3 regions of the Streptomyces pluripotens genome follow, and region 2 is predicted to be linked to each of the others. Evidence: riboswitches for the same ligand, from Rfam matches in the RefSeq annotation. Region 2 holds a riboswitch; each other region holds the start of a gene.

Evidence for each region. Region 2 has a riboswitch for cyclic di-AMP ahead of LK06_RS17275 (M23 family metallopeptidase). Riboswitches for the same ligand answer to the same signal wherever they lie in the genome.
Region 1: it holds a riboswitch for cyclic di-AMP, as region 2 does, so the genes downstream of both, LK06_RS25380 (M23 family metallopeptidase) here and LK06_RS17275 (M23 family metallopeptidase) in region 2, are expected to answer to the same signal.
Region 3: it holds a riboswitch for cyclic di-AMP, as region 2 does, so the genes downstream of both, LK06_RS28790 (M23 family metallopeptidase) here and LK06_RS17275 (M23 family metallopeptidase) in region 2, are expected to answer to the same signal.

Annotation. Positions count from the first base shown of each region.
Region 1 is NZ_CP021080.1:5,643,891-5,654,345, forward strand. Features, by position in the region: gene LK06_RS25365 (DNA gyrase/topoisomerase IV subunit A) at 1-1,507, opposite strand, end outside; gene LK06_RS25370 (M16 family metallopeptidase) at 1,824-3,218, shown strand; gene LK06_RS25375 (M16 family metallopeptidase) at 3,215-4,615, shown strand; cyclic di-AMP (ydaO/yuaA leader) riboswitch at 4,835-4,992, shown strand; gene LK06_RS25380 (M23 family metallopeptidase) at 5,005-5,757, shown strand; gene LK06_RS25385 (GntR family transcriptional regulator) at 5,959-6,645, shown strand; gene LK06_RS25390 (HPr family phosphocarrier protein) at 6,937-7,218, opposite strand; gene LK06_RS25400 (bifunctional acetate--CoA ligase family protein/GNAT family N-acetyltransferase) at 7,388-10,228, shown strand; gene LK06_RS25405 (DUF5998 family protein) at 10,421-10,455, shown strand, end outside.
Region 2 is NZ_CP021080.1:3,805,766-3,816,220, reverse strand. Features, by position in the region: gene trmB (tRNA (guanosine(46)-N7)-methyltransferase TrmB) at 1-261, shown strand, start outside; gene LK06_RS17280 (PrsW family intramembrane metalloprotease) at 302-1,603, shown strand; gene LK06_RS17275 (M23 family metallopeptidase) at 1,734-2,765, opposite strand; cyclic di-AMP (ydaO/yuaA leader) riboswitch at 2,775-2,941, opposite strand; tRNA gene LK06_RS17270 (tRNA-Met) at 3,265-3,338, opposite strand; gene LK06_RS17265 (dihydrofolate reductase family protein) at 3,577-4,710, opposite strand; gene LK06_RS17260 (MarR family winged helix-turn-helix transcriptional regulator) at 4,792-5,322, shown strand; gene LK06_RS17255 (GTP cyclohydrolase II) at 5,529-6,164, shown strand; gene LK06_RS17250 (SRPBCC family protein) at 6,369-6,884, opposite strand; gene LK06_RS17245 (NUDIX hydrolase) at 7,471-7,938, opposite strand; gene LK06_RS17240 (XRE family transcriptional regulator) at 7,925-8,641, opposite strand; gene LK06_RS17235 (hypothetical protein) at 8,855-9,220, shown strand; gene LK06_RS17230 (hypothetical protein) at 9,217-9,420, shown strand; gene LK06_RS17225 (NACHT domain-containing protein) at 10,192-10,455, opposite strand, start outside.
Region 3 is NZ_CP021080.1:6,491,443-6,501,897, reverse strand. Features, by position in the region: gene LK06_RS28805 (MBL fold metallo-hydrolase) at 41-1,234, opposite strand; gene LK06_RS28800 (TetR/AcrR family transcriptional regulator) at 1,692-2,312, shown strand; gene LK06_RS28795 (SGNH/GDSL hydrolase family protein) at 2,451-3,236, opposite strand; gene LK06_RS28790 (M23 family metallopeptidase) at 3,529-4,440, opposite strand; cyclic di-AMP (ydaO/yuaA leader) riboswitch at 4,445-4,597, opposite strand; gene LK06_RS28785 (alpha-galactosidase) at 4,906-6,981, opposite strand; gene LK06_RS28780 (tyrosine-protein phosphatase) at 7,153-7,950, shown strand; gene LK06_RS28775 (DUF6126 family protein) at 8,009-8,131, opposite strand; gene LK06_RS28770 (helix-turn-helix domain-containing protein) at 8,128-8,751, opposite strand; gene LK06_RS28765 (aspartate aminotransferase family protein) at 9,004-10,389, opposite strand; gene dxs (1-deoxy-D-xylulose-5-phosphate synthase) at 10,386-10,455, opposite strand, start outside.

The DNA of each region.
Region 1 (10,455 bases), 1.8 Mb from region 2:
CGGACTCCAGTAGGACCGTGCGCCGTTCGGTGCCGAACTTCTTCGCCACGGCGGCTAGTTCGGCCGAGACCAGCTTGCGCAGCTCCGCATCGGACTCCAGGATCCGGGTCAGCTCCTCGATCTCCGTGCTGAGCCTGTCCTTCTCCGCCTCCAGCTCGATGCGGTCGAACTTGGTGAGCCGGCGCAGCGGTGTGTCGAGGATGTACTGCGTCTGGACGTCGCTCAGCGAGAACCGTTCCATCAGGCGCTGCTTGGCCTGCGCCGAGTTCTCGCTGGACCGGATCAGCCGGATGACCTCGTCGATGTCGACCAGCGCGGTCAGCAGGCCCTCGACCAGGTGCAGTCGGTCGCGCCGCTTCCCGCGGCGGAACTCGCTGCGGCGCCGGACGACGTCGAAGCGGTGGTCGAGGTAGACCTCCAGGAGTTCCTTCAAGCCCAGCGTGAGCGGCTGACCGTCCACCAGTGCCACGTTGTTGATGCCGAAGGACTCCTCCATCGGAGTCAGCTTGTACAACTGCTCCAGGACCGCCTCCGGTACGAAGCCGTTCTTCACCTCGACGACCAGGCGCAGGCCGTGCTCACGGTCGGTGAGGTCCTTGACGTCGGCGATGCCCTGGACCTTCTTCGCGTTGACCAGGTCTTTGATCTTCGCGATGACCTTTTCCGGGCCGATGGTGAAGGGCAGTTGAGTGATCACCAGGCCCTTGCGGCGGGCGGTCACGGTCTCGACCGATACCGTCGCGCGCATCTTGAAGGTGCCACGGCCCGTCGCGTACGCGTCCCGGACGCCGGGCAGGCCGACGATCCGGCCCCCGGTGGGCAGGTCGGGGCCCGGGACGTGCTTCATGAGCGCGTCCAGGTCGGCGTTCGGATGCCTGATCAGGTGGCGGGCGGCGGCGATGACCTCGCGCAGGTTGTGCGGTGGCATGTTCGTCGCCATGCCGACCGCGATGCCCGAGGAGCCGTTGACCAGAAGATTCGGGAAGGCGGCCGGCAGCGCCACCGGCTCCTGTTCCTGGCCGTCGTAGTTGGGCGCGAAGTCGACCGTGTCCTCGTCGATCGACTCGGTCATCAGACCCGTCGCCTCGGCCATCCGGCATTCGGTGTACCGCATGGCGGCCGGTGGGTCGTCGTTGCCCAGCGAGCCGAAGTTGCCGTGTCCGTCTACCAGCGGCAGACGCATGGAGAAGGGCTGCGCCATACGCACCAGGGCGTCGTAGATCGACGTGTCGCCGTGCGGGTGCAGTTTGCCCATGACCTCACCGACGACCCGCGCGCACTTCACGTAGCCGCGGTCGGGGCGCAGGCCCATCTCGTTCATCTGGTAGACGATCCGGCGGTGCACCGGCTTGAGCCCGTCCCGGGCGTCCGGCAGGGCGCGCGAATAGATGACCGAGTAGGCGTACTCAAGGTAGGAGCCACGCATCTCGTCCACGACGTCGATGTCGAGGATCTTCTCCTCGTACGAATCGTCGGGCGGCGGGGTCTTCGTGCTGCGGCGGGCCATCGCTGCCGGCTCCTCCTGATCTGGTCGCTCACCGAGGGGGCGCGCACCCCCCGGCTCGCTCTCGCGCAAGCGATTGACGGATCTGACGCAAACCATTGTGGACCGCGGCACCGACAACCCGGGCACCACCCGGTCCGTGTGCTTCCGCCCGGTGCCGGAAGGCGTCCTGGGGCACGCGTGACGCAGGCTACGCGATCTGCTGTGGGCGTACGCTCCGCGGGAACTTCGCCGGGGCCCCGCACGCTTTGCATACAGTGGCGGGAACGGCAGGAAAACCGCGGTTTCCGCAACCGATTCCGCTTGCGAAGGGACGCACATGCCCATGGGTCACACGACCACAGCCGAGGCAGGCTCCGGGGGCCTGACAGCGACCGAGCACCGCCTGGCCAACGGTCTGCGCGTGGTGCTCTCCGAGGACCACCTGACCCCAGTGGCGGCGGTCTGCCTCTGGTACGACGTCGGTTCCCGGCACGAAGTCAAGGGGCGTACCGGCCTGGCTCACCTTTTCGAGCACCTGATGTTCCAGGGCTCCGCGCAGGTGAAGGGGAACGGTCACTTCGAGTTGGTGCAGGGTGCCGGCGGCTCGCTCAACGGCACCACCAGCTTCGAGCGCACCAACTATTTCGAGACCATGCCCACCCACCAGCTGGAGCTCGCTCTCTGGCTGGAGGCCGACCGCATGGGCTCGCTGCTGACCGCCCTGGACGACGAGTCCATGGAGAACCAGCGGGACGTCGTCAAGAACGAGCGCCGCCAGCGGTACGACAACGTCCCCTACGGCACCGCCTTCGAGAAGTTGACCGCCCTCTCCTACCCGGAGGGCCACCCCTACCACCACACGCCGATCGGCTCGATGGCGGACCTGGACGCGGCCACGCTGGAGGACGCGCGCCGGTTCTTCCGCACCTACTACGCACCGAACAACGCGGTGCTCTCCGTGGTCGGCGACATCGACCCCGAGCAGACCCTCGCCTGGATCGAGAGGTACTTCGGTTCGATCCCCGCGCACGACGGCAAGCCGGAGCCCCGTGACGGCTCGTTGTCCGAGACCATCGGCGAGCAGAAGCGGGAGGTCGTCGTCGAGGAGGTACCGGCGCGCGCCCTGATGGCCGCCTACCGTCTCCCGCACGACGGCGCCCGCGCGTGCGACGCGGCCGACCTCGCCCTGACCGTCCTCGGCGGCGGCGAGTCCTCCCGCCTGTACAACCGGCTGGTACGCCGCGACCGTACCGCCGTCGCGGCCGGCTTCGGCCTGCTGCGCCTGGCGGGCGCTCCCTCGATGGGCTGGCTGGACGTGAAGACCTCCGGTGACGTCGAGGTGCCGGTCATCGAGGCCGCCATCGACGAGGAGCTGGCCCGCTTCGCCGAACAGGGCCCCACGTCGGAGGAGATGGAGCGCGCCCAGGCCCAGTTGGAGCGCGAATGGCTGGACCGGCTCGGCACGGTCGCCGGACGTGCCGACGAACTGTGCCGGTTCGCCGTTCTGTTCGGCGACCCGCAGCTCGCGCTCACCGCCGTCCAGCGGGTACTGGCGGTGACGCCCGAGGAAGTCCAGGAGATCGCGTCGGCCCGCCTGCGGCCCGACAACCGAGCCGTCCTCGTCTACGAGCCGAAGTCTCCGGAGGCCGTCGAGGACGCCGAGGTCCCGGAGGACCCGGAGCAGGAAGCGACCGTAGAGGCCGGTAACGAGAACGAGGAGACGGCCAAGTGACCGAGCTCGCCACCATGCAGTTCCATCCCCAGCCGCAGCCGGGCGAGGCCAGGCCCTGGGCGTTCCCGGCCCCGGAGCGCGGCACGCTCGACAACGGCTTGACGACACTGCGCTGCCACCGCCCCGGCCAGCAGGTCGTCGCCGTGGAGGTGTTGCTGGACGCGCCCCTGGACGCTGAGCCGGCCGGCCTGGACGGCGTCGCCACGATCATGGCGCGGGCCTTCTCCGAGGGCACTGACCGGCACTCCGCCGAGGAGTTCGCCGCCGAACTGGAACGAGCGGGCGCCACACTGGACTCGCACGCCGACCACCCGGGCGTCCGGATCAGCTTGGAGGTCCCCGCCTCCCGCCTGGCCAAGGGGCTCGGTCTGCTCGCCGATGCCCTGCGCGCGCCCGCCTTCGCCGAGAGCGAGGTCGAGCGGCTGGTCCGCAACCGCCTGGACGAGATCCCGCACGAGCTGGCCAACCCCTCCCGCCGGGCCGCCAAGGAACTGTCCAAGGAGCTGTTCCCGGCCGCCTCGCGCATGTCCCGCCCACGCCAGGGCACGGAGGAGACCGTCGAGAAGATCGACGCGGCGGCCGTGCGCGCCTTCTACGACCGGCACGTGCGCCCCGCCACGGCCACCGTGGTCGTGGTCGGCGACCTCGCCGGGGCCGACCTGGACGGCCTGCTCGCCGACACCCTGGGCGCCTGGACCGGCACACCGGCCGAGCTCCGGCCCGTGCCCCCGGTGAGCGCCGACGACACCGGCCGCGTGGTCATCGTGGACCGGCCCGGTGCCGTGCAGACGCAGCTCCTCATCGGCCGCGTCGGCCCCGACCGGCACGACCGCGTGTGGCCCGCCCAGGTGCTCGGCACCTACTGTCTCGGCGGCACTCTCACCTCCCGCCTGGACCGCGTCCTGCGCGAGGAGAAGGGCTACACCTACGGCGTGCGTGCCTTCGGGCAGGTCCTGAGGTCGGCACCTCCTTCTCCCGGAGGGGCCACCGGAGCCGCGATGCTCGCCATCAGCGGCTCCGTGGACACCCCCAACACCGGCCCCGCGCTGGAGGACCTGTGGAAGGTGCTGCGCACGCTCGCGGCGGAGGGCCTGACCGACGCGGAGCGGGACGTCGCCGTGCAGAACCTCGTCGGTGTGGCGCCGCTGAAGTACGAGACCGCGGCGGCCGTCGCGAGCACCCTGGCCGACCAGGTGGAGCAACACCTGCCCGATGACTTCCAGGCGACGCTCTACCAGCAGCTGGCCTCCACCGGGACGGTGGAGGCCGGTGCGGCCGTCGTGAACGCCTTCCCGGTGGACCGTCTGGTGACCGTCCTCGTCGGTGACGCCTCGCAGATCAAGGCGCCGGTCGAGGCGCTCGGCATCGGCGAAGTCACCGTCGTCACGGCCGAGTAGGGCAGGGGCGGCGCAACGCGCGCAGGGCCCTGACGGTCTACGGGCCGTCAGGGTCTCGGGTGTTCCACCCGTTTCCCCAGGTGCCCGATTTGGGGTGGAGGTTGCCTGTCTGACCTGTGGGATGCGCTACAAAACCCCGGCTGCGTTTGGGGACCTGGAGCCAGCGCCCTTAGCGTCGTCCGGGCTGTCCGTCGGGTATCGCGCCGCACCCGCGGCACCGGGCAGTCATCGCCGAGTCCCCGTGAGGCGCGAGCCAGGGGAGCCGGGGACCCACAGTCCCTGGGGTGAATCGGGCGCCCCGCACAGCCGTGGCCCCGTAGGAGACCTTCCTGCTCCGAACCCGTCAGCTAACCCGGTAGGCGAGAGGGAAGGAAAGGACCAGCCACTTCATGGCGTTCATGTGCGCCACCGGGAAGCACCGCAAGCCCGGCCGGGCCAAGCGCACCACCGTTCAGGCGGCCGGTGTCGCAGCCCTCACCACGGGTGTCGTCGGCACCCTCGCCGCCTCCCCGGCGCTCGCCGCAGGAGAGACCGCGGAGCAGACCGGCCTCATGCCGATCCTCACCGTGGGCGACGGTCTGGCCGAGCGGATAGACGTCCAGGCCGCCGCCCAGCAGCAGGCCGCCGACCAGAAGGCCGCCGAGGAGGCCGCGGCTCAAGCGGCTGCCGAGAGGGCCGAGCAGGAGCGTGAGGCCAGGATCCGCGCGGCCCGTGAGGCCGAGCGCAAGCTCCTGAACGCCTTCGTCGCCCCGATCGCGCACTCCTACGTTTCCACGGGCTACAAGGCCAGCAGCTCCCTGTGGTCCTCCGGTTCGCACACCGGCATTGACTTCCACGCGGCCGCCGGTACGCCCGTCCACGTGGTCGGCTCCGGCACGGTCGTTTCCGCGGGCTGGGGCGGTGCGTACGGCAACCAGATCGTGATCCGGATGGCCGACGGCATGTACACCCAGTACGGCCACCTCTCGTCCATCGGCGTCACGGTCGGCCAGGAGGTCGTCCCGGGCCAGCGGATCGGGCTGTCCGGGGCGACCGGGAACGTCACCGGCCCGCACCTCCACTTCGAGGCGCGTACGACTCCCGACTACGGCTCCGACATCGACCCCGTTGCCTACCTCCGCGGGCACGGCGTGAACGTGTGACGGACCACCCATCACGAGATCGTTGGCGGCCCCGGCTCAGCGAGCCGGGGCTTCCGCCGTTTCGCAGTGTTCACCGGGTCCGTTGTCCAAAAAATATCTATGGATTCCGGCCTGCCGTCGGAAATTCTGACTCATTGCAATAGAGTCACGGAACACGCGTCCATCGTCGACGTTTCGCGGGGATTAAGACGGAGGTCGGTCATGCGTATTCCGGCGCATTCGGTGTGCACGGCGATCCGGGACGACATCGTCGCCGGTGTCCATGAGCGTGGCGGCCGCCTCACCGAGGAAGTCCTGGCCCGCCGTTACGGAGTTTCGCGCGTTCCCGTCCGCGAGGCCCTGCGCACCCTGGAGGCGGAGGGTTTCGTGGTGGCCCGCAGGCATGCGGGCGCATGCGTGGCCGAACCCACCGAGCAGGAGGCGGCCGACCTGCTGGAGATGCGCATGCTCCTGGAGCCGCTTGGTGCCGCACGGGCCGCACAGCGGCGCACGGAGGCTCACCTCAAGGTGTTGCGCGGCCTGGTCCGGCTGGGCCAGGAGCGGGCCAGGAGAGGAAACAGCGAGGATCTGCGCTCGCTGGGCGGCTGGTTCCACGAGACGCTCGCGCAGGCGTCCGGCAGCCCTTCGCTCACCGCGACGCTCACCCAGCTGCGCCACAAGATCGCCTGGATGTACCGGGTCGAGGCCGCGCGGAGCCAGGTGGAGTCCTGGGTCGAGCACGGCGCGATCGTGGACGCGGTGGCGCGCGGCGACAGTGAGCGCGCACGGGCGGTCACGGCACTGCACACCGAGCGTGCGACGGCCGGCCACCGCCTTCGCTTTTCCACCGTCCCGGAGCGTGTGAGGACTTCGCAACATTCCGTAAACACGCCTGGGGTGCGGTATTAACACGGACGTCGTATACAAAGGAGGGTATTCGATGGCGGGCGGTTTTCCGCTGCCCGAATTCCGTGTCGTCGATTGTGGTCCGGCCGTTGTTCCACCTTCGTGCTTTCGTCGTACCCGTGGTGCTGTATCCGCCGGCGTGCACGTTGCTGTGCCGGAAATTCGTCAGGTCTGCCCCGTGAGTGCTGCGGAAAAATGCGGTCAATGATGAGGGGGGAGACGCGGTGGACACGCCGAAGCCGCGGCGCCCCCAGGGGACGACGCGGCTTCGGCGGGAGTGGTCGCGCCGGGTGGTCAGACGGTCTCGGGCAGCTCCTCCAAGCCCTCGGAGACCAGCTTGGCCAGGCGGTCCAGCGCGGTGTCCGCGCCCTCGGCGTCGCAGGTGAGGATGATCTCCTCGCCCCCCTGGGCGCCCAGGCCCAGGACGGCCAGCATGGAGGCCGCGTTCACCGGGGTGCCGCCGGTCTTGGCGATCGTCACCGGGACGCCTGCGGCCGTGGCGGCTCGGACGAAGATGGAGGCGGGACGGGCGTGGAGGCCCTCGGCCCAGCCGACGTTGACGCGGCGCTCAGCCATGTGTTGCTGCCCTTCAGCTTTTCAGGGTTGTCTAGACCAGTTTCCCATATCGTGGGGCGTGCCCGGAAGGGGCCTTCTCTCCCACTCCGGCGTGTCGCCGCACCCCGCCTCCGTCTCCCCCGCGGGCTGCCCCGCGCCGTTGTCGTACGCGAGCCGTACTCTGGGGCCCATGCAGACCCCGGCGGACCGGCAGGACCGGCACGAGTACCCCGCCCACTGGGAGGCGGACGTAGTGCTGCGCGACGGGGGTACCGCGCGCGTCCGGCCCATCACCGTTGACGACGCCGACCGCCTGGTCAGCTTCTACGAGCAAGTCTCGGACGAGTCGAAGTACTACCGCTTCTTCGCGCCCTACCCTCGGCTGTCCGCCAAGGACGTCCACCGCTTCACGCACCACGACTTCGTGGACCGGGTGGGACTCGCGGCCACCGTCGGCGGCGAGTTCATCGCCACCGTGCGCTACGACCGCATCGGCGCCGACGGCATGCCCGCCTCCGCACCGGCGGCCGAGGCCGAGGTCGCCTTTCTGGTGCAGGACGCCCACCAGGGCCGAGGCGTCGCCTCCGCCCTGCTGGAGCACATCGCGGCCGTCGCACGCGAGCGTGGCATCCGTCGCTTCGCCGCCGAGGTGCTGCCGGCCAACACCAAAATGATCAAGGTGTTCACGGATGCCGGCTACACCCAGAAGCGCAGCTTCGAGGACGGAGTCGTACGCCTGGAGTTCGACCTTGAACCCACCGACCGCTCCCTCGCCGTACAGCGCGCGCGGGAGCAGCGTGCCGAGGCGCGCTCGGTACGGCGGCTCCTGGCGCCCGGCTCCGTGGCGGTGGTCGGTGTCGGCCGCGCCCCCGGCGGAGTGGGCCGTAGCATCCTCGGTAACATCCGGGACGCCGGCTATCCGGGCCGCCTGCACGCCGTGAACAAGGCCTTCCCCGAGCAGACCAAGGACGTCGACGGGGTGCCCGCGTACCGCTCGGTGCGGGATATCGGGGAAGGCGTGGACCTCGCCGTCGTCGCGGTACCGGCCGAGCAGGTGCCCGCTGTGGTGGCCGAGTGCGGGGAGCACGGCGTCCAGGGGCTCGTCGTGCTCTCCGCCGGGTACGCCGAGAGCGGGCCCGAGGGGCGCGAGCGGCAGCGGGCCCTCGTCCGGCACGCACGTGCGTACGGGATGCGGCTCATCGGTCCGAACGCCTTCGGGATCATCAACACCGCCCCGGACGTCCGGCTGAACGCCTCCCTCGCCCCGCAGATGCCCCGTCCGGGCCGCATCGGTCTGTTCGCCCAGTCCGGCGCCATCGGCATCGCCCTGCTGTCCCGGCTGCACCGGCGTGGGGGAGGGGTGACCGGCGTCACCGGCGTGTCCACCTTCGTGTCCGCCGGCAACCGCGCCGACGTCTCCGGCAACGACGTCCTGCAGTACTGGTACGACGACCCCGACACCGACGTCGTCCTGATGTACCTGGAGTCCATCGGGAACCCCCGCAAGTTCACCCGCCTCGCCCGTCGGACGGCGGCGGCGAAGCCGCTGGTCGTCGTGCAGGGCACGGGGACCGCACCGCAGGGGCACGCTGTTCGGGCCACCCGGCTACCGCACGAGACCGTCTCCGCGCTGCTGCGGCAGGCCGGTGTGCTGAGGGTGGACACGATCACCGAACTGGTCGACGCGGGCCTGCTGCTCGCCCGACAGCCGCTGCCCGCCGGACCGCGCGTGACGATACTCGGCAACTCCGAATCGCTGGGCGTGCTGACGTACGACCGCTGCATCGCCGAGGGACTCAGGCCGTCGCGCCCGGTGGACCTGACGACCGCGGCCACGGCGGAGGACTTCCACCAGTCGCTGTCCGCTGCGCTGGCCGACGACACCTGCGACTCGGTCGTGGTGACGGCGATCCCCGCCATCGGGGAGGGATCACCGGGGGACGCGGAGCTGGCGGAGGCGCTCCGGTCCGCTGCGGCGGCGGCGCCGGGCAAACCGGTGCTGGTCGTCCACGTGGAGCTCGGGGGCCTTGCGCAGGCGTTGTCGGCCGCGGCGAGCACGGCACCGCAGGCTGCTGACCGGCCACCCACTGCGGGTACCACCAGTACCACCGGAGCCACTGAGGGGGACGCCGCGGCAGCCGCCCTGCGGGACCCGGTCCCCGAAGACGCCCGGCTCATCCCCGCCTATCCCGCGGCCGAGCGTGCCGTCAGGGCGCTGTCCGAGGCCGTCAGGTACGCCCAGTGGCGGCGGGAGGCGGTCGATCCCGGGAAGGTGCCGGAGTACGACGACATCGACGAAAAGGGAGCCGCCCGGCTGATCGGTGACCTGCTCGCGCGTGGGAAGGGACTGACGATCCCTGCCGCGGAGACCTGCGAACTACTCGGGATGTACGGCGTTCAGGTGCGCCGGGCGTTCCCGGCACCCACTCCGGACACTGCCGCGGAGGCCGCTCGCTCCCTCGGCTACCCGGTGGCCCTCAAGGCGACCGCTCCGCACCTCAGGCACCGAGCAGACCTGGGCGGTGTCCGTCTCGACCTGGCGGATGAGGAGCAACTACGACGGGCGTACGCGGAGTTGATCGAGCTGTTCGGGAATCCGGAGGCGCTCAGGCTCGTGGTGCAGGGCATGGCGCCCCGGGGCGTCGACACCGTCGTACGTGCGGTGATCGACCCGGCGGCCGGGGCCGTACTGTCCTTCGGGCTCGCCGGGGCTGCTTCGCAACTGCTCGGAGACATGGCGCACCGGCTGATCCCGGTGACCGACCGGGAGGCGACCTCGCTGGTGAGGTCGACCCGCACGGCGCCGCTGCTGTTCGGCTGGCGCGGGTCGACACCGGTGGACACCCCGGCGCTGGAGGAACTGCTGCTGAGGGTGTCCCGGCTGGTCGACGACCATCCGGAAGTGGTCGCGGTCACGCTGGAACCGGTCGTCGTCGCGCCGCACGGCGCGAGTGTCCTGGGCGCCGCCGTACGGCTGGCTCCCCCGCCTGCCCGTGACGACCTCGGTCCGCGCACGCTGCCGGCCTACTGAGACAGTGGGGGGCACCGAGCAGGTCGGACGCCCGTGGGTATCTGCGCACGCCGGGACGCCCGGAAGCCGTCGGCTGCCCGGTCGCCGAGCGGGGCCGGGCGCCGGCCACGTGCCGGGGCACCCGTGCTGCCGGCCCACCGTGCTGTCCCGGTCCCCACGACTGGCCCTGACCCCCCTTGCCCACGGATTAGGATGGACGTCATGGCCAAGACCAGTACGACGACCCA
Region 2 (10,455 bases):
CAGCCTGAGTTCCTGACTCTCGCCGCGACCCGGCTCAAGCCTGGTGCGATCGTTCACTGTGCGACCGACTGGGAGCCGTACGCCGAACAGATGCTTGAGGTGCTCGCCGCGCACCCCGACTTCGAGAACACGCAGGCAGGGCGCGGTTTCGCGCCGCGTCCGGAGTTCCGGCCGCTGACCCGTTTCGAAGGCCAGGGCCTGGACAAGGGGCATGCGGTGCACGACCTGCTCTTCCGGCGTGTGCCGCACCAGGCCCGATAAAGCGTCCAGCCCTCACCGCTCCACCGTTAGGGTCGATGTCGTGGCCACCAGTCCTCCGTACCCGACTCCTCCCAACGGCCCCGGCGACGGGGTACTACGCCACCCGCACTGGTGGCAGCGCGGGTGGGTGCGGTACGGAGCGCTGATCACCCTGCTGGCGCTGTCCGGACTAGTCATCCTCGCACTCGTGCGGCGGCAGACCGGCACGGAGGGGTTCCTGGTCGGCCTCGGGCTGGCCGTGCTGCCCGTGCCCTGGCTGGTGGCCGCCTTCCGCTGGCTGGACCGGGTCGAGCCGGGCCCCTGGCAGAACCTGGTCTTCTCCTTCGCTTGGGGGGCGTGCGCGGCGGCACTGATAGCCATCGTGGCGAACAGCTTCGCGACCAAGTGGATAGCCACCTCCACCGCCGACCCGGCCGGTGCCGACACCCTCGGCGCCACCGTCATAGCCCCGATCGTCGAGGAGTCCGCGAAGGCCGCGGCCGTGCTGTTGGTCTTCCTCTTCCGCAGACGTGACTTCACCGGGTTGGTGGACGGTGTGGTGATAGCCGGGGTCACCGCCACCGGGTTCGCGTTCACCGAGAACATCCTCTACCTCGGAACTGCCTTCGGGACCGACCAGCTCTCCGGCGGCAGCGGCATCGCCTCCGTCACCGCCGCCACCTTCTTCGTGCGCATCGTCCTGTCCCCCTTCGCGCACCCCTTGTTCACCGTCCTCACGGGCATCGGCTTCGGCCTCGCCGCGCTGTCCGCGGAACGACACCGGGTCCGACGGGTGCTGCTGCCGTTGTGCGGGCTGCTGCTCGCGATGAGCATGCACGCCCTCTGGAACGGCTCCGCCACCTTCGGCCGGTTCGGCTTCTTCGCCGTCTACGGCGGGTTCATGGTGCCCGCGTTCGCGCTGCTCACCTGGCTCGCGATCTGGACGCGGCAACGCGAACTGCGGACCGTGCGGGAGGAACTACCGGCGTATGTGCTGGCCGGATGGCTGGGGCCCGCCGAACCGTTCGCGCTCGGGTCGATGCGGGCGCGGCGGGAGGCGCGGAACTACGCACGGCACCATTGCGGGGGACGGGCGGCAGCCCGGGAGATGTCCCGGTACGAGGCGTGCGCCACCTCGCTCGCGTTCCTCCGGCACCGGGGCCGGCGGGGGCGGGCCGGCGCCGATTTCGTCGTACGGGAGCGGGTGCTGCTGGCCGAGCTGTGGCACCGCAGGAACGTGGCGCGACCGGCGCTGGAGTACGCGGCCAGGGCTGCCATGCCGGTACCGGTACCCACCGCGCACTGGCCCGCGTACGGGTATCCGGCGGTGCCGTATCCCGCCTACAACCCGTACCGGACGTAGTCGGCCGGGACTCACGGGGTGTCCGGCACTGCCGGGGTGCGGTTGTGCGGGCTACACGCCACCGTGGCGGGGGAGGCCTGCCGCAGGCGGAGCGCGCGGCGGAGCGGAGTCAGGACGAGACTTCCGTCCGTCAGGGGTTCAGGCCCTTGCTGCGCAGCCAGGGCATCGGGTCGACGGCGGTGGCCTGGCCGCCCGGGTGGACCTCCAGGTGGAGGTGCGGACCGGTGACGTTCCCGGTGGCGCCGACGCGGCCGATGACCTCGCCGGTGGAGACCTTCTGGCCGACCTTGACGTTGATCGAGGACTGGTGGCAGAACCAGAGCTGGGTGCCGTCGTCCAGGGTGAGGATCGTGCGGTAGCCGTAGGCGCCTGCCCAGCCCGCCTCGGTGATCGTTCCGCCGTGGATCGCCTTGATCAGGGTGCCGGTAGGAGCGGCGAAGTCAAGGCCGGTGTGGTGACCGGAGGACCACATCGACCCGGCCTGGCCGAAGGTGGAGGTGATCGTGTACGAGGACGTCGGCAACGTGTACTGCTTGGCCAGCTCGGCGAGCCGCTTCTTCTCAGCCGCCTCCTTGGCTTCTGCCTCAGCCTTCTCCTTGGCGGTGGCGGCCTTGGCGGCAGCTTCCTTCTCCGCCTTGGCCGCTGCCTCGGCGGTCTGCTTCTCGATGGCGGCGAGCGCGGCGGCGGTGGCCTTGCTGTCCACCTGACCCTGCTGCTGCTCGGCCTGAGCCATGATCCGGTTACGCAGGGCCTCACCCGCATCGGAGTCCTGCGCGCTGCCGGCGGGGGCCGCGTTCAGGTCGCTGAGTGCAGTGGTGGTGGCCTGGTGGGCGTCGGAGGAGTCCTCGCCGAAGAGGGAGCCGACGGAGGGCAGGTCCGGCATGGAGAGGGAGACCGGCGCCTTGCCGGTGCTGGCACTGGCCATGCCGCCCGCGCCGACCGCGGCCATCACACCGACGCCGAGGACGGTGGAGCTGCGCGCGAATCCCCCGCGCTGTTTGACCACGCGGTGTCGTCCCCGGACCGAGGCGACGGAGTCCTCGGTGGGGTTCCACTCCTCCCGGGGGCCCTCTTCGGCACGGTAGGCGCCGTAACCGAAGGTCTCGGACTCGCGCGGGGCAGGCACGAACAGGGCTTCTGGGGCAGGCCGGTTGGACGCCACTCGGGCGCACTCCTTTCCTTCCTCCGCCTACCGGGTTAGCTGACGGGTTCGGAGCAGGAAGGTCTCCTACGCGCGTATACCGGTCGTGTACTCAGCGAGTTCACGACGGCATCCACGTGATTCACCCCAGGGTGGTGGTTCCCCGGCTCCCTTGCGGGACTCGGCGTGTGCGCACGGAGCCGTCTCTTGTGACGGCCGGGACGACCGTGCTGCGTTATCGAACGTTAATAGACCTGCCAGTCACTTTCCAAGCCGTTCGGCTTGATCATTAACGTTTCCACCCTGGACTTACCGGCCACAACCCCTACACACCGGGCAAGTTGCTCGACGTTCAGGAGTCTCGGCATTTTTGATGGTGACTCAGATGTTATGCAGACAGGGGTCGTACGATCACCATCGGTGAAGCCGCTGAATCCACTGAAGCTGCTGAAGCTGACGAGCACGCGGCAAACGCTCAGGGCCGGAACCCATGTACTGGATTCCGGCCCTGAGCCTTCAGTAGCGGGGACAGGATTTGAACCTGCGACCTCTGGGTTATGAGCCCAGCGAGCTACCGAGCTGCTCCACCCCGCGTCGTTGTGTGTTCAGTGTACGCCATGCGCAAGACAGAATGCACATCGGTTTCCCGTGGGGGTGTGAGCCGAGGCCTCCCACCCCCGGGCACCCTGCCGCAGCACCAGGAGGAACGGGGTGGTGCGGATACGGCGTACCTCCGGGACGGGGCCGCCCTGACGACGTCCGCGGCAACCGGCACGCCCTCGGTTTCCGGGGGCATCCGGAGCGGAACCCGGCCGGGACACCGGTCGGTCGCTCAGCCTGGCAGATGTTCGTTCGGGGCCTTGGCCAGGGGCGCGAACTCCGGGAGCACCACGACCTCGGCCCCTGCGTTCCGCAGGACACCCGTCCCGTCAGCCGCCGCCACGAAGGTGTCAGGCTCCCGCCAGGCAGTGACCACCCGGCGCACTCCGGCCCGCAGGATCACCTCGGCACAGGGCATGGGGCGGGAGGCACGGCGGGTGCAGGGCTCCAGACTGCTGTAGACGGTGGCACCGGCCAGCCGCGGATCGGCCGGGTCGATCTTCGCGAGCGCGACCTCCTCCGCGTGGACCACAAGATCGTCGCCCTCCCGGGAATGGCCGCGGGCCAGTTCGGTGCCGTCGGTGGCGACCACGACCGCGCCGACGCTGAAGGCCGTCTCCGACGGCGGGCACAGTGCGGCGAGTTCGCAGGCGATGCGCAGCCAGTGGCGGTCTGCCGCGGTGGGCAGCGGACCAGTACCAGGGGCGGTGGGCTCGTAACGCATGAGTACGACGTCCTCGATCCGACGGGAATCGACCAGCCGGAGGCGCCCGTCCTGGTAGGTCCCCGGGCCGAACAGGCGCGGGGCCCCCGGGTCGCCGACGAAGAGCGGGGCGAGGACCAGTTGGAGTTCGTCCGCAAGGCCCTGCTGGAGGAGCTGGGTGTGCACGCGCCCACCACCCTCGACCATCAAGCGCTGCACGCCGCGCTCATCGTGCAGGTGCTCCAGCAGCTCCCGCCAGTGCAGTTCGGCGCCGAGCGGGACGACCTCGGCGGTGCTGCCGAGGAGGCGGGAGGCCCGTTCGGCACCCTGGTCGGTCGTGTAGACGAGCCGGTCGCCCCCCGTGTGCCAGAAGTTGGCGCGGGGATCGAGGTCGCCGGAGCCGGTGACGGTCACCTTGAGCGGGTACTCGGGCTTGCCCGACGCCACCCGGGCCGCACGGCGCTCGGCGGAGTTGACCAGCAGGCGCGGGTTGTCGGCACGGATCGTGCCGGCGCCGATCAGGATGGCGTCGACCGAGGCCCGCACCTCGTCGACCCGGTCGAAGTCGGCCGGGCTGGACAGCAGGAGCCGCTCTGGGGCGGCGTCGTCCACATACCCGTCGAGGGAGACGGCGGCGGACAGCAGCACATACGGCAGGGACATCGGTGCACTCCCTCGCGGCGGCCCGGGAGGGCCACAAGCCGGCTTCTTGGTTAAAATTTGAAACAAATCTACACTGGCAGCATGACGACCCGCTGGCTCACCCCCGAGGAGCAGCGCGCCTGGCGCGCCTACATCGCCGCCTCCCAGCTGCTGGAGGATGCGATCGACCGGCAGCTCCAGCAGGAGGCCGGCATGCCCCACCTTTTTTACTCCGTACTGGCCAACCTGTCCGAGGCGCCCGGCCGAAAGCTGCGGATGACCGACCTCGCCGAGAAGCTGAAGATCACGCGCAGCAGGCTGACCTACGCCGTGACCCGGCTGGAACGGGACGGGCTGGTACGCCGGGAGGACTGCCGGTGGGACAGGCGCAGCAGCCTCGCGGCGCTCACAGGGGAGGGGATGGCCGTACTGGAGCGCACGGCGCCCGGCCACATCGAGGCGGTACGCGCCGCCCTCTTCGACCGACTCACGCCGGAGCAGGTGGGGCAATTGGAGGACATCTGCACGGGGATCACGCGCGGGCTGCAGGGGGAGGGCGGCACGGGCACGGCCGCGGAGGACGTGCCGTGGCGGCGGCGGTCGTCGCCCTGTCCCGGACCCCCACCTGGATAGCGCCGGTGGCACCACGACCTCCGTCCGGATGGAACCCGTCGCACCCGAGCCGGTACCCCCGGCGGACGACCACATGGGGCTCACCGCACCGGGACACCACCCTCATTGCTTTAATTTTCAAGCATGCGGTAGGGTCCAGATCCAGGCATCTGCTTCAAATCTGAAACAGAAGTGGAACCCGTACGGCCCCGAATCCGGAGACCTGCATGCCCGACATCCCCGCCGCCACCCCGCGCGCCCGCGTCCGGGTACCGCTACGCTTCCACGACGGCTACAGCGCCGACGCGGAACTCGTCACCTTCCACGGCCTCACCGACGGCCGGGAACACATCGCGATCGTCCTCGGCGACCCCGGCCCGGTCCCCCTGGTGCGCCTGCACTCCGAATGCCTGACCGGCGACGTCCTCGGCTCCGCCCGCTGCGACTGCGGACCGCAGCTGCGCGAGGCGGTCGAGCGCATCGCCGACCAGGGCGGCGTCCTGCTCTACCTCCGCCAGGAAGGGCGCGACATCGGCCTCTACAACAAACTCGACGCCTACGCCCTCCAGGACCAGGGTCTCGACACCTACGAGGCGAACGCCGCCCTCGGCCTGCCGGAGGACGCCCGCGACTACACGGCCGCGGCACAGATGCTCACCGCGCTCGGCGTCAGCGAGCTGGACCTGCTGTCCAACAACCCCGACAAGGCTGATCAGTTGCGCGGCCTGGGGGTTGGCGTACGGGACCGGGTGGCGACCGGCGTCTTCACCACGGTCCACAACGTCCGCTACCTCAGGGCCAAGGTCCTACAGACCCAGCACACGCTGCCGCTGGGCGAGTTGACGGAACTGACCGTGGGCTGAACGCGCGGGCCGGCCGCAGGGGCCGCCCGGCGGAGCGTAGCGCGGCGCCAACACCCACTGCGTGACGGCACTTGGCGCAGCAGGAGCGGATCAGCACCGACCACCGGGTGCGAGGCTGAGCTCTGCCGGGGCGCCGTCACGGTGTCGACGTGCGGTCGCGCTGTACCGTGCCACCGTACGCGCCGGGTTCGACACACCCCCTAGCTAAACCTCCGCTTCCGCCTCGGCCTTCACACCGGCCAGGGTCTGTTCGATGCCGGTGCGCAGCAAGGCGAGACGACCGTCGACGATCTGCTCCTCGCGGTCCGGGTGCCGCTCGACGAACTCGTGCACGGGGCCGCGGGCCGACCCGAAGCGCATGCCGTGTCGAAGGCGGGTGCCGGAGCCGCCCTCAAGCGGTTCCAGGGTGTACGTCCAGATGGCCAGCGGCTCACCGTGGCGCCGGTCGTTGAAGCGGACGACCTCCCACTGGAAGACGCGCTCCTGCGACACCTGCGCGATCCGGCTGACCGTGCGCCACTCCCCCAGCCCGCTGTTGCGGTTGCGGCCGGAGAAGCAGGCGCCGACCACGGGTCCCTCGGCGCCGTCGAGCCACTCCACCTCCTGCAGTTCCGGGCTGTGCCGGGCTGATGTGGAGATGTCCGAGACCAACTCCCACACCTGCCGCGGCGCGGCGGCGATCTCGGTCACGCACTCCACACAGGCATCTACGAGACGCATCGCTTCTTCCTCCTGGACACGGTTGGTTGCTGTGGTGATCAGGGGTGGATCGGGCGGGGACGTCGGGAACGGAACACAGGGATCAGAACACGGGGTGACCGCCCGGTAGGGCAGCGCGGGCAGAGTACTGCGCGGCCTTCAGGACGCGCCCGCCTCCGCCCCGACCACCGTCGCGATCACGCCATCGGCGATGCGCCACCGGCCAGACCGCGGACAGTCGAGGTCCCGCGGTGCGCGCCGGACCCACACGTACCCCGGCGAAGTCCCACCGCCGCACGTACCCCGCACCCGCCATGAACTCGCCTCGGCGGGCACCAGTGCCCCACCAGTCCTCGCCCCCCTACCCAGCGTGGCCCCTGCTGCCCCACATCGTCTCAGCCGCCCGCATCCCGGCCACACTGCCCTGGATCGCCGGCGCGCCCGCAGCGTCCGATGCAGACCCGGCCCGGTGTGATGACCCGGTTCGGCGACCGCCTGGACGACCACGAGCAGCGCATCACCCGGGTGGAATCCCAGACGCCACTCAGCGGCACCACACCCTGAACCACCGCTTTCACGAGGGTAAGACCAGTCGCGACACCCCCGGTCAACGTAGGGCGGGAGTCACCCCGGACCGCCAGTCATCAATCCTCTTGCGGATACTCGCCACCATAGGCAGATCATCCACCTCCGATGGCTCGAACCAACGGACGTCGGTGGACTCGTCGGACACGGTCAGGCAGCCACCCACCGGACGAGCCAAGAAACAGATGGAGAACTCCTGCCGCACCTCTCCATCGTCGTAAGCGAAGACGTGCCCCGGGTTGGTGTACGTACCGACGATCCCGACCACATCCACATGGAGGCCCGTCTCCTCACGCGTCTCACGCACGGCGCATTGCGGCAGGGACTCCCCGATCTGCATAGCTCCGCCAGGAAGAGCCCACATCCCGTTATCGGTGCGCCGCTGCAGCAGGATGTGTCCCTCTCCGTCGGTAACGATCGTTGAGGCTGCTGGCACCAGGCTGTTAGCAGGCGGCGCCGCCGGGTCGTCCTCGTAGTCACGCCTGCTCATCTGTCCCCTTCCACACGGGTGCCCCCCGGGTCCACAGTTCCTGAACGTGGGAAGCGAAGCGGTCGAACATGCCGTCGTCCTGGCACCGTCGTAGGTGCAGGGTCGGCGCATCGTGGCCGACCCTGTGTGTCAGCAGCGGCGTGACGATCATGTCATTGTCGAAGCGGAACACGCTCAGGTATGCGTGACCGCTGGAGAGCCGGGCGTCGATGCCGTCCTCCTTGAGTTTCTCCAGCTCGGAGAGGGTGACGCGAATCCGTGTGGATAGCGACAGCGCTACGCCCTCTTCCTGCTCTCTCACTCGGGTCAGCTCGCTGTCAGGGTCGCCGACCAGGAACCGGACCCGGCACCCGGCACCCGCCTTGCGGCGGAGTACCGTGCCGAAGCGGGCATGTTCAAGCCACAAGAAGTAGTTGGTGTACCCGGCGAACGTCAGCTCCCGTTCTGCCTTCGTGATCAGTGTGCGCCACAGGGAAGCGGGACAGGCCGAGCGGTACGGGAAGACCTCAGCAACCTCGCGGTCTGGTCCAGCTTTGACGAGCTTCTTCGCGGCTGCTGGCCATAACACCGATTCGTCCTCTCCGAGTGCCTCACTGACGGCCCATCGGTGGCGAGCGTGAGGGACGCGGCTTGTCTGTGTGATCCACCTGCTGACCGTCTTGCTGTCGACGCCGCAATGCTCCGCCAGTTCCCTGTCGCTCATGCGCGCTTGGGACATGGCCCGGCGTAGTGCTTCGTCCACCCGTACCCCCTGGGACGTTCGGCACGCTTTGGACGCTATCTCTCTCCGATCCATAACGGCCCCGGAATGAAGTGGGAACGACCCGCGTACGGGGTCAGCGTGGGGCGCACGCACAAAGGACCCCCGCAGCCGCGCGAACGGCCCGGGGGCATGTCCGACTGCTAAGGAGTCGACGTGTCGAACCGTACCGCTGGAGGAGCCGCCACGGCAGAGCGGCCACCCGCAGACGTTCCACTCGAAGTACTGGACGCCCTCCAAGTCCCCACGCTCGCCGCCCTCGGCGAGGACCAGACCGCCGGCCGCACCTGTGTGTGGGGAGAGGAGCCGCTCACGCTGGAGAGCGCCGTGGACCTGGGCGAGCGGGTCGCCGAGGACGGACGCTGGTTCCCCCGAGCCTGCCGCAACTGCACCAGTCTCCGCGCCCACCGCGCCATGCTCGACCACGGCACCCACTGCCCACTGTGCGCGTCCGCGGCGACGGCCGCGCACTGCACCGTCGGCCGCGGCCTGTACCGCCTCCAGCGAGCGTGCCGCCGGTGACCGAGACACGGAAGGATCTCGCGACGCGCTGGGCGGAGGCCGCACAGTCCGGCGCCCGCGCGGCCGGCTACTGCGCCCTGGAACACCACAGCGGCAGAGCGTCCTGCACCCGGACCCCGGGCCACGACGGGCCACACCGGGACTACTACAACGGCCGGACATCCATCACGGACGTACCCGGCACCCAGTGGTCCGAGTAGACGACCGTGCCCGGCGCAACACCGGTCGCGCCGGGCACGGGCTGGACTCCAGCGAACTCGTCTGACGGCGACGGACGAAGGTCAGCACTGGAGACGGACGGCCGCCCCGACGACGAGTCGGGGCGGCCGTTTCCGCATTCATGATCGTCTGCACTTCGGTTGAGCTTCGACTGAGCCATCGATCGCTGAGACCCCGAAAACGCCGTGAGCCCCAGTTCAGATGCCATCTGAACTGGGGCTCTGCTGTAGGCCCTGTGGGACTCGAACCCACAACCAATGGATTAAAAGTCCTGGCCAAGGCATGACGGGTGGTTCCGGACGCTGGTTCGGTGTCCGGAACCGCCTGGTCAGAGCATGTGCGCCGTGAGTGCCGATCCGCCGCGCGGCGGGTTGTGCCACACCGTCCGCTCACGCATCGCTCACGCAGAACATGCCGCTGACCAGAGCGTTCGCTCCTGCTGCCTCACAGGATTCGCGTATATCCGCCGCTCCCCCTTCGAGCGGCCTTCTCCACCGGGCGCTGAGTGTAGCGACGGCAGGATTCGATCCCTGCGACACCCGCTTTAGGAGTGGGATTGGATCCATGCCGCGGGGTGCTCGACGCTGCCACGCAGTACTGTTTCCGCTGGTCAGAAGCGCGCAGCGAGCCACCTAATCCGGCTCACTTTTCATCCGCCGTACGTGGCCCTCGTTTCACCCGTTGCCGAGAGCGCAGGACCGGCCCGGCGCTCTGCTGATCGCCAATGGTGTGGGAATCACGCCCGTTCACTACTATCGCTCAGACTTTTCTACCAAGTCCGCCACACCAAAGGCCCCGATAAGCAGAAGTTGATCCAGTAAATCAAGAACCTGCCCGCGGCTTGTAGTCGATGTAGCTTGCGCGTACGCCCGAACTAGTAGCTCACCAACATGCCGTGCGTCTGCTGCTGCGCGATTCCGAATGTCTTCCGAGCCCTCTCCATGGATCTCAACGAATCGACGACCGCACTCCAACGCCAAGTCGTCGACGCGGTCAGGGGCGTGCTCAAGAGTAAT
Region 3 (10,455 bases), 2.7 Mb from region 2:
ACGGGCCACTGGAGTGCCGGGGCCAATAAGGCTGCGACCCTCACCGCTCGCCGGCGAAGTCGAGATCGCCCCGGACAGATTCCAGTGCGGTGTCCCGCCCCACCGGACGGCGCCACGGGCGTGCGACGGGCGAAGACACCTCCCGCCACCAGGGGGCTGCGGGGAGTTCCCCAGCTGGCTGGAATGGCTCACCGGGCCGAGGCAGTGCCACCGCCTGGCCAGCCTCCTCCGCCGCGTCCTTCGTCCACTCCCCCGGCTCGACCCACGGGTGCGGGGCGAGGTTGAAGGTGCCCCAGTGGATCGGCAGCAGCACGCCGCGGGGCGCTCCGCCCTGCAGATCGAGGTGGGCCCGCAGCCCCTCCTCGGGCGTCATGTGGATGTCGGGCCAGAACTCGCTGTAGGCCCCGATCTGGATCATCGTGGCGTCGAACGGGCCGTGCGTGGTGCCGATGTCCCGGAAGCCCTCGAAATAGCCGGTGTCACCGCTGTGGTAGATCCGGTGCTCCTCGCCGATGACGGCCCAGGACGCCCAAAGGGTGTGCTGGGTGTTGCGCAGGCCCCGCCCGCAGAAGTGGCGGGCGGGAGTGGCAGTGAGCGTGAGCCCGCCGACCTTGGTGGACTCGTGCCAGTCCAGTTCGCGCAGCCGGTCCGGGCTGACGCCCCACGCTTCGAGGTGGGCCCCCACGCCGAGCGGCACGGCGAACAGGGTGTCCGTGCCAGCCAGTGCCTTGATGGTGGGCAGGTCCAAGTGATCGTAGTGGTCGTGCGAGATGACCACGACGTCGACCGGGCCGAGCGCAGCCAGCGGCAGCGGCACCGGGTGCAACCGCTGGGGCCCGATGAAGGGGAACGGAGAGCAGCGCTCACCCCAGACGGGATCGAACAGGACCCGGTGACCGTCGATCTCGGCGAGCACGCTGGAGTGGCCCATCCAGGTCAGCCGCAGTCCGGTGACGGGCGGCCCAGCGAGGTCGGCGAAGGTCGTGGGATGCACCGGGACGGTGCCCTGGGGAGCGCGCAGGGGGCGGGTCTCCTTGTCGAAGAACACCTTCGCGAAGTCCAGTGGCGAACCGGACGGCCGCAGGCGCGCGGGGCCTCCGGGATTCTGGAAGACACCGTCCCTGAAGTGCGGTGAGCGGCGGATGCGTGCCAGGCGCTCACCGCCCGGGTCCGCGCCGAAGGCCGCGGGCCGCAGTGCGCGCAGGCCGGAGCTCAGGGAACGCAGACCGGTCACGGTACCTCCAGGACGAAGTGACTGAGGTTCTCCATTATGGTCGGCCCCCGACGACAACCCGGTTCACCGGGGTCTCACCCCGCCTCTCGCCTCCGGCGCCGAAGGTCCGTCCCCACGTTGACAGGCCGGGGAAACGCTCCCGGCACTGACGTGCTGTTCAGTCATACTCGTCCCGGCACCCGCCCGCCCGCGCTCGCCCCGGAAGGCAGGACCGCTCCGGGCCCGAGCTGGGCGCATTCCCCGAGGAGGCCCCGTGGCCCCGCCCCGACGGGACGAACCCGCGCGCCGCCGGCCGCGCTCCGGTGGCGGACCGGCTGCCGGTGATCGCGTCACGCTTCGGCCGGTACCGGTGACTGGCCGCGGTGCGCCCGCCCACCGGGCGCCCCTGGACGGCCTGAACGTGCCTCGGGCGCCGGCCGCTTCGGCACCACCCACGACGACGGAATAGGGTGACCGCGTGGCGAGAGTGCGGTTGAGTGTGGCCGAGCGGCAAGAGGAACTCCTGCGCGCGGCCATCGAGCAGATCGAGGCGCGGGGTGTGGCAGCACTCAGGATCGCCGACGTGGCCGCAGCGCTCGGGGTGAGCAACGCACTGGTGCTCTACCACTTCTCGACGAAGGAGAAGCTGGTCGCCGCCGCGTTCGCGTACGCGGCCGAGGACGATCTCAGACATCTGCGCAAGCTGCTGGGACGACGGACCTCGGCACTGCGACGGCTGCGGGCCGCGGTGCGCTGGTACGCGCCGACCGGCCAGGCGAAGGGCTGGCGGCTGTGGATCGAGGGCTGGGCCGTTGCCCTGCGCGAGCCCGCCCTGCGGGAGGTCACCCGGAACCTGGACCGGCAGTGGAAGGCGGCGATCGCCGAGGTCATCACCGAGGGGGTCACGGTGGGGGAGTTCGCGTGTGCCGACCCGTCCGGTGCCGCGCTACGGCTGACCGCGCTGTTGGACGGGCTCGCGGTGCAACTGACGACGTATCCGGGCGCAGTGCCGCGGACTCGCGCCCGGGAATGGGCCGACGATGCACTGGCCCGCGAACTGGGTTTGGAACGGCAGGCGTTGACCGAGCGACGACGGTGAGCGCAGGCGCACCGTCCGGATACGGTGCGGCCCACAGCGACGGGATGCACGGCGACCGCGCCGTGCTGGACCACGCGCGTGGGCACGGCCGCGGGCCCGGACCACGCCCGCCCGGTCCGGGCCCGCGGCCTGCGGGTGTCACGCCACGGAGGCGATCCGCGTCCTGATGTCGTCGGGCGACAGCGCGCCCTTCGCCGTCACGTGATCGCCGGAGGACTCGCCGCGCAGCCGGCGGCCGATCCACGGCACGAGGAACTCACGGGCCCACTGGACGTCATCGCGCCGTACCTCCAGAGTTCCCCGGGGTGGCAGCGGTGGCCACGGCTGTTCCGGATCGGCCGGGACGTCGAGGCCGAGGACCTGGCCGGCGCGCAACGCCACGCGCGTGTGGCCCTCGGGGGAGAGGTGCAGCCGGTCGCTGTCCCAGGCCCTGCGGTCCTGCACGGACTTGAGGGACCACAGGTCGAGGACGGGGCAGCCGTAGCGGTCGGCGATGGCACGCACGTGTCCGTTGTAGGTGGCTATCTTGCCGCGCAGATGCTTGAGCACAGGGACGCCACGAGTGTCGAAGCCGGTCGTCACCATCACCGTGCCCGCAGCCTCGGTGAGCCGGACCACGGCCCGCTCGAACCGCTCGGCCACGTCGTCCGGGTCGGTACCGGGGCGGATGATGTCGTTGCCGCCCGCGCAGAGGGAAATCAGGTCCGGGGCCAGCTCGACGGCTCTTGGGAGTTGATCAGCCACGATCTGGTCCAGCAGCTTCCCGCGCACGGCGAGGTTGGTGTATTGGAAGTCGCCCTCGGGACGCCGGTCTGCGAGCAGCACCGCGAGCCGGTCGGCCCAGCCCACGAACGCCCCGTCGGGGCCGGGATCGCCGACGCCCTCGGTGAAGCTGTCCCCCACCGCTGCGTACGACCCGATCACTGATCTGTTGTCATTCTTCGAATCGTCAACCACATCGGACCATGATTCACCTCCGGATGTGACCTACGCGACCGTAGGCAGGGGTTGACGGGCGGTGAGATGAGCCACTCCCTGGTGTGGTGCGATCCAGGAATACGGCCACCTCTGAACGCGTTGAATGCGTGATCGCCGCGCCAGGGGGGTGCCGGAGGTATCGGAGGCCGGCCCCCGAACATCGGAGGCCGGCCCCCGGTTCGAGACCCGGGCGAGTGGTCCAGGACAGGAGGGTCGCGTAGCTGGGGCGGGAGATTCCTCAGCCCACTGCGACGCCGTGCTGGCGCAGGTACCCGACCGGATCGACGTCGGAGCCATAGTTCGGCGTGGTGCGGATCTCGAAGTGCAGGTGCGGGCCGGTCACGTTTCCGGTGGCACCGGACAGGCCGATCTGCTGGCCTTCGGACACCGTTTGGCCGGCCGAGACGGAGAGCTGGGAGAGGTGGGCGTACTGGGCGTAGTAGCCGTCGTTCAGCCTGATGACGACCTGGTTGCCGTAGGCACCTCCCCAGCCGGCCGCGACGACCGTGCCTGCGGCCACGGCCTTCACGGAGGTGCCGGTCGGGACGACGAAGTCGACACCGGTGTGGTAGCCGCTCGACCACATGCTGCCGGCCACGTGGTAGCCGGTGCCGATGGCGGCACCGGTCACCGGGAGGGTGTAGCCGGTGGAGGCGGCTGTCACGGCGGTGGAGCCGGATGACGGGGAGACCGGAGCCGCCTGCGACGTGGCGGACCGCGGGGCGCCCGGGGACGCTGAGGTCCCGGTGGTGTGCTGGGGGGTGGCGGACCCGGTACGGGCCTGCGCGCCGAGCGTGAGCCTCAGGCCCGGGTGGATCAGCGACGGGTCGCCGCCGATGGCCTGCCGGTTGTCGTCGTAGAGCCGGTGCCATCCGCCACGGACATGCTGCCTGTCGGCGATCACCGAAAGGCAGTCGCCGGGCTTCACCGTGTAGTGACGCACACCTGGACTCGGCTGGGCGGCCTCCTTCACCACAGTCGGAAGGGATCGCATGGCCCCGGCGGAAACGGACTGCGACGCGGGGGCCGCGTGCGCTCCGGTGGCCCCGATGAGCGGGAGGGCCAGCGCGGCCCCGCCGGTTCCGGCGGCAGCGACGGAGCGGGAAAGACGCTGGGTCTTGGGACGTCGGTGCTTACCCTTCGCGGGCATGGCGCATTCCTCTCCGGCGCCTGCGAGGTCAGCTGTCGGGTTCGGGCTGGAGCTGCCCGGCCGCGGTGTGCGGCTGCACCCCTGGCCTGTCACGGAGACCGGACAGGCAGTCGTACCTGGTGGGTCCCCCGCTCCTGCCGAACACGGGTCAAGTGTGGGGACTCCGGGCGGCGGCAGGACTCGGCGTTCCGTCCGGATTGGTGGCGAACGTAAGGGAGTGGGACGCACGGAAACAAGCAGCCGGTTCCCGCCGGTCACGAATCCGGTGATCAAAGACGGAAACCACCGTCACTCTCCGTGAATTCCCGCCGCCTACGTCCTTGCAATTCCCCTTCAAAACAAGCGAATTACAGAAACATGACACACGACGTACGGTCACGAATATGATGCTCCTCACGCAACGGCGCACCATGACCCCCTATTCCATGGCGAGTTAGAGCGAAGGCTGCAATTCGGGTAGAAAGCTCAGATGCGACGCAGACGGAGAACCGTCGCATCCAGGTCGCCACGCAGCCCGGTTCGCAGTCCGCCATGGAGCAGGACAGCGCCCCTGTGCACTTCGCCCGTTTCGCGGCATTCATAGGAAGCCGTCGGATCGAGTCCCCGCAACCGCAGCGCTGGAACCGGCTCGCCATAGCCCTGCGCCTGCAGCCAGGCCAAGATCACGACCTCCTGCCCCAGGACGTACTGGACCGCACTCAGCCCGCCCGTCGGGGGCCTGAGCCGGTACAGCTCGCCACGCTGGACCACCGGACGGATCCGCTTGTACAGCTCCACCCACAGCCGGGCCTCGGCCAGCTCCTCCGCACTCCACCGCACCAGGTCGCCACCCACGCCGAGCACCCCGGCCATGGCGCTGACGAAACGGAACCGCAGCGTACTCACCCTGCCGTTGAGCTGGGTATTCGGACTGTCCGTGACCCAGGCGGCCATGACCCGGGCGGGGTGGATCTGACTGAAGCCGTACTGAATGACCAGCCGGTCCAGTGGGTCGGTGTTGTCGGAGGTCCACACTTGGTCGGTGCGGCTCATCACTGCGAGGTCGATCCGGCCACCACCACCGGAGCAGGACTCGAAGGCGACCGCGGGGTGGGCCGCGCGCAACCGGTCCACCAGGGCGTACAGGGCACGCACGTGGTCCACCCACAGATGCTGCGGATACGGCTCCCCGGGCCAGCCGGCATCGGTGAAGCAGCGGTTGAAGTCCCACTTCACATAGTCGATCGGAGCACTCGACAACAGTGCGTCCAACTGCTCCCACAGATATTCCTGGACGTCCTCTCGGGCCAAGTTGAGGACGAGTTGATTGCGCAGCTCCGTCCGCTTACGTCCCATTTGGTATTGCACCCAGTCCGGGTGGGCGCGATAGAGATCGCTGTCCGGATTGACCATCTCCGGCTCGACCCAGACACCGAACTGCATGCCGAGTCCATGTACCTGGTCGGCGAGGGGCTTGAGGCCGCGCGGGAAGCGGTCGGGGGCGGCGGTCCAGTCACCGAGCCCGGCGCGGTCGCTGGTGCGGGCACCGAACCATCCGTCGTCCACCACGAACAGCTCGACGCCGATGCCGGCGGCCCGGCGGGCCAGGGCGGCCTGTTGCTCCTCGCAGATGTCGAAACCGGTGGCCTCCCAGGAGTTGAAGAGGACGGGCCGGTCCCGCTCCGCGTCGGGGATGATGTGAGCACGCTGGTACGCGTGCCAGGTACGACTGGCCCCGCCGAAGCCACCACCGCTCCACAGGCCCGCGAAGACCGGGGTGGTGTACGACTCCCCCGACCGAAGGAGCAGCAGGCCGGAGTCGTCGTAGCCGGCGCCACCGGTGATCTGCACGCGCGCGTCAGGGAGTTGGGCGACCGCGATGCGCCAAGAGCCGGACCAGCCCAGCGCACAGCCGTACACCTCGCCGTGCTCCTCGGTGGCATCGGTGTCGAGTGCGACCCAGGGCAGGTGCTGGTGGCCGGTGTGGCCCCGACGGCTACCGATGACCTTCTCGCCATAGGTGAGCGCCGAGGTAACGAGCCGGGACTCCGCCGCCCACCGACCGTGCAGCTGGGACAGCCGCCAACCCTCACGGTCGGGGAGCGTCCAGGTGGCGGCGTCGGCCCGCAGCAACTCCACCCCGGTGTGCCCGCCGTTCGCCAGGGTGACCCAGCGCTCGACGACATCACCGCGCATCCGGTAGTGCAGGGTGATCCCCAGCCCGCCGTCGTCGAAGCGGAGCCGCAGTTCTCCCCCTCCCCCGGCCTCGTACGACACGAAGCGCCACTCGGTGCCGCGCCGTTCCCTGGTGCGCGCGGACAGGGCGGGGCGGACGAAGCGGGGGCCGCCCTCGACCGGGTATTCCTCGCGGCCGTCGAGCGGGGACTCGAAGGGCCGGTAGACGGGCAGCGGACAGACCGCCAGCTCCTCGGCGTCCGCGAGCGCGATCCGCGGCCCCCAGTGGAGGTGCAAGAGTTCATCCGCCCCGGTGAGATGCAGCGCATAACTGCTGGCGGGCCCTGACAGGAGCCAGGTACGTCCGTCTTCGGCGATCTCCACCATCGAAACCCCACAGGTGTCAACAAATCCGACCGAGTCTGAACATCATCAGGCCGTCTCGCTCGCGTGGCAATGCCCTGTGGACAACTCATTGCCTGAGGAAATCGATGTCGTATGGTCGACAGTGCGCCCGTCGACGAGCCGCGCCGGCGGGGCCGATTGGGAGGAGCCCCCGTGACGCAGCAGGTCCCGTCGACCGAGCCGGAGCTGACCGGCGTGCGCAATTTCCGTGACGTGGGCGGACTGCCGACCGTGCATGGACGGCGGGTGCGCCACGGCATGCTGTTCCGCAGCGGGCACCTGGCGCACGCGACGGGGGACGACGCGACCTTCCTCGCCTCCCTGGGCTTGCACACGGTCTTCGACTTCCGCAACGCGGCCGACCAGAAGCTGGAGGGCCCCGACGTCGAACTCCCCGGCGTACGGAACGTGAACCTGCCCTTGAGTGACCCGGCGGACGGAGCCGAGTTCTGGAAGTTGGTCCGCGACGGCGACCTCAACCAGCTGCGCGCGATCCTGGACGACGGCAAGGGGGCAGCCCGGATGGTCGCCTCGTACCGGGCCATCGTCGTAGAACGCACCAGCGAGCACTCGCAGGTGCTGCACGCGCTCGCCGAGGACAGTGTGCCCGCACTGATGCACTGCGCGGCGGGCAAGGACCGCGCAGGCATCTCCATAGCGGTCACGCTCCTCGCGGTGGGTGTGGAACGCGAGGCGATCGTCGCCGACTACCTGGAGTCCAACGCCAAGCACCGCCGCTACAAGGTCCACCGCAGCGGCAGCGCGGAGACCGCGTACAGCGCTGAGGTGATGGATCTGCTCAGTCCGATGTTCGAAGCGCGCGCCGAGTATCTGCAGGCAGCTTTCGCGAGCATCGAGGACACCTGGGGCGGGGTCGACCTCTACCTGGAGCAGGGTCTCGGCCTCTCCGCAGAGACCCGGGACCGGCTGCGTGAGCGCCTGCTGGACTGACCGGACCCCGCCGGTCAGTCCAGCAGGCAGCCGGCGGGACTGCACCCGGCCCACCGGCTCAACCCTTCGCGCCCACCGCGAACAGCAGGTAGAGGAATGCGGCGAGGACATGGCCGAGGGCGATGTAGATGATCAGCCGGACCCACAGGGCACGGGGGAACTTGGTCTCAAAATCGCTCATGGCAGTTCTCCGTTCAGCGGCCCCAGGCACAGCGCGGCCGTGGGACTCTGCAACAAGGTGTGGACGAACAGCAGTTCCACGCCGTCGTGGCCCTCGGCGGCGAGGCGGTGCGGGGTGAGCGAGTCGAAGTGCGCACTGTCCCCGGACCCGAGCAGGTGCGCGGTGTCGCCAAGGCCCAACCGGAGGCGCCCCTTGAGGACGTAGAGCCATTCCTCACCCGGGTGGACGCGCACGATGTCACCCTGGGAGCCGTACGGCACGTGGACGCGCAGGGCCTGCATACCGCGTCCAGGCGCCCCGGCCTGCACGTAGGTCCAGCCGCCTGCCCGGGTCGGCTCCATCTCTGCGGCGCGCACAATCGCCTCCCGGTCGGCGACCGTCTCGCCGAGCAGTTCGGAGACGGTCGTACCGTAGGTACGGGCGAGTGCGAGAAGCATCGGCAGAGAGGGCTGGCGGTGCCCGGTTTCCAGACGGGAGAGATGGGCTGGCGAGAGCCCAACTGTTCGGGCAGCGGCCTCCAGGGTGAGGCCGGATCGTCGGCGCAGTGCGCGCAGCTGCGGAGCGACGGCGGTCAGCTGGTCAACTTGATCCGCCGCCCGCTCGCCTTCTGGGGCGTTCATGCCTCCATTGAGCCCGATAAGTTGCCCGTACGGCAATTTTCTTGCCTTTTAGGCAAAAGTCCCCCGAATACCCTGAGGAGTCCAGCCCCCGCCGCGACATCCACCCACGTCGACACAGCACACCACGAGGACCGTCCCGGGACTGTTCGGACGGACCGCCGCCGTCACGGTCCTGCAACCGTTCTGCCTCCCTCCCCCGCGGCCCGGCTCCGCACGCCCGGGACGGAGCGCAGCCACCCCGGGGGCGGGGCCCTAACGGTTCGCCACCGCCTGCTTGATCAGTGTCCTGCCGAAGTCCCACATCAGGCTGCCGCCTCCGTGTGCGTCGTCCATCACCGCGGTGAAGGCGTCCAGGAAACGGTCCACATCGGCCGCGTCGACAATCAGTGGCGGGATCAGCTTGATCACCTCCAGGTGATCGCCGGAGACCTGGGTGAGGATCCGGTGCCGCTGCAGCAGCGGTACGACGACCATCTGGGCGAACAGGCCCTTGCGTGCCGCCTGGAGCATGGTCCAGCGGCTGCGCAGCTTCAGCGAGGACGGCCTGCCGAACTCGATGCCGATCATCAGGCCCCGGCCGCGGACGTCGGCGATCAACTCGTACTTCTCGGTCAGCGCGGCGAGCCGGGACCTGAGCAGTTCGCCGGTCCTCCGCACATGGGCGACAATGCGCTCGTTCTCCATGACCGACAGCACGGCCAGACCGGCCGCCATCGCCTGGGCATTGGAGCCGAAGCTCGCCGAGTGGACCAGTACCCGGTCCATGGACGAGAACACCTTCTTGAAGATCCAGTCCTTGCCGAGGGTCGCACCGACCGGGACGTAACCGCCGGAGAGCGCCTTGGCCACACACAGCAGGTCGGGTTCGACACCCTCCTCGTGCTGGTAGGCGTAGAAGTCGCCGGTGCGGCCCAGCCCGGTCTGCACCTCGTCGGCGATGAGCAGCGCCCCCTGCCGGTGGAGCAGATCCTGGGCGGCGCGCAGATAGCCGGGAGGTGCCTCGTGCACGCCCTTGCCTTGGATCGGCTCGACGATCAGAGCGGCCACATCACCCCTCTTCAGCTCCCGTGCGAGGGAGTCGAGATCCCCGAGGGGTACGGCGGTGTCGGGCAGCAGGGGGGCGAAGCCGTCGCGGAAGCCCTGCTCCCCGTTGACCGACAGCGAACCGGTGGTTAGGCCGTGGAAGGCGTGGTGGCAGTAGAGGATGCGCGGCCTGCCGGTTGCGTAGCGGGCGAACTTCAACGCCGTCTCAACCGCTTCGGTGCCGCTGTTACCGAAGAAGACCCGATCCAGGTGCGGACTGTGAGCGAGGAGACGCTCGGCGAGCAGGCCGGGCAGGGGCGGGCAGTCGAAGCGGGTGAGATCGGCCAGGTCCAGGTCCAGGACGTCGTGCAGTGCCTTGCGGACGACCGGGTGGTGACGACCCAGGCCCATCACACCGAACCCGGCGAGCATGTCCAGGTAGTCGTTTCCCTCAGCATCGAAGAAGTGGGCGCCCTCGGCGCGCTCGTAGACCCTGTCGAAGCCGATGGTGTGCAGCATGCGCGGAAGCTGCGGGTTCAGGTACCTGCTGTGCAGCTCGTAGCGTTCGGCTCCGCGCTCGGCGATCAGCGCGCCGAGGTCGAACTCGCTGGTCATTCCATCTCCTTGGCTGTGCCGACGGCGTCCCTTACGGCCAGGCTCGCGCTGATCCGCCCGGCGATC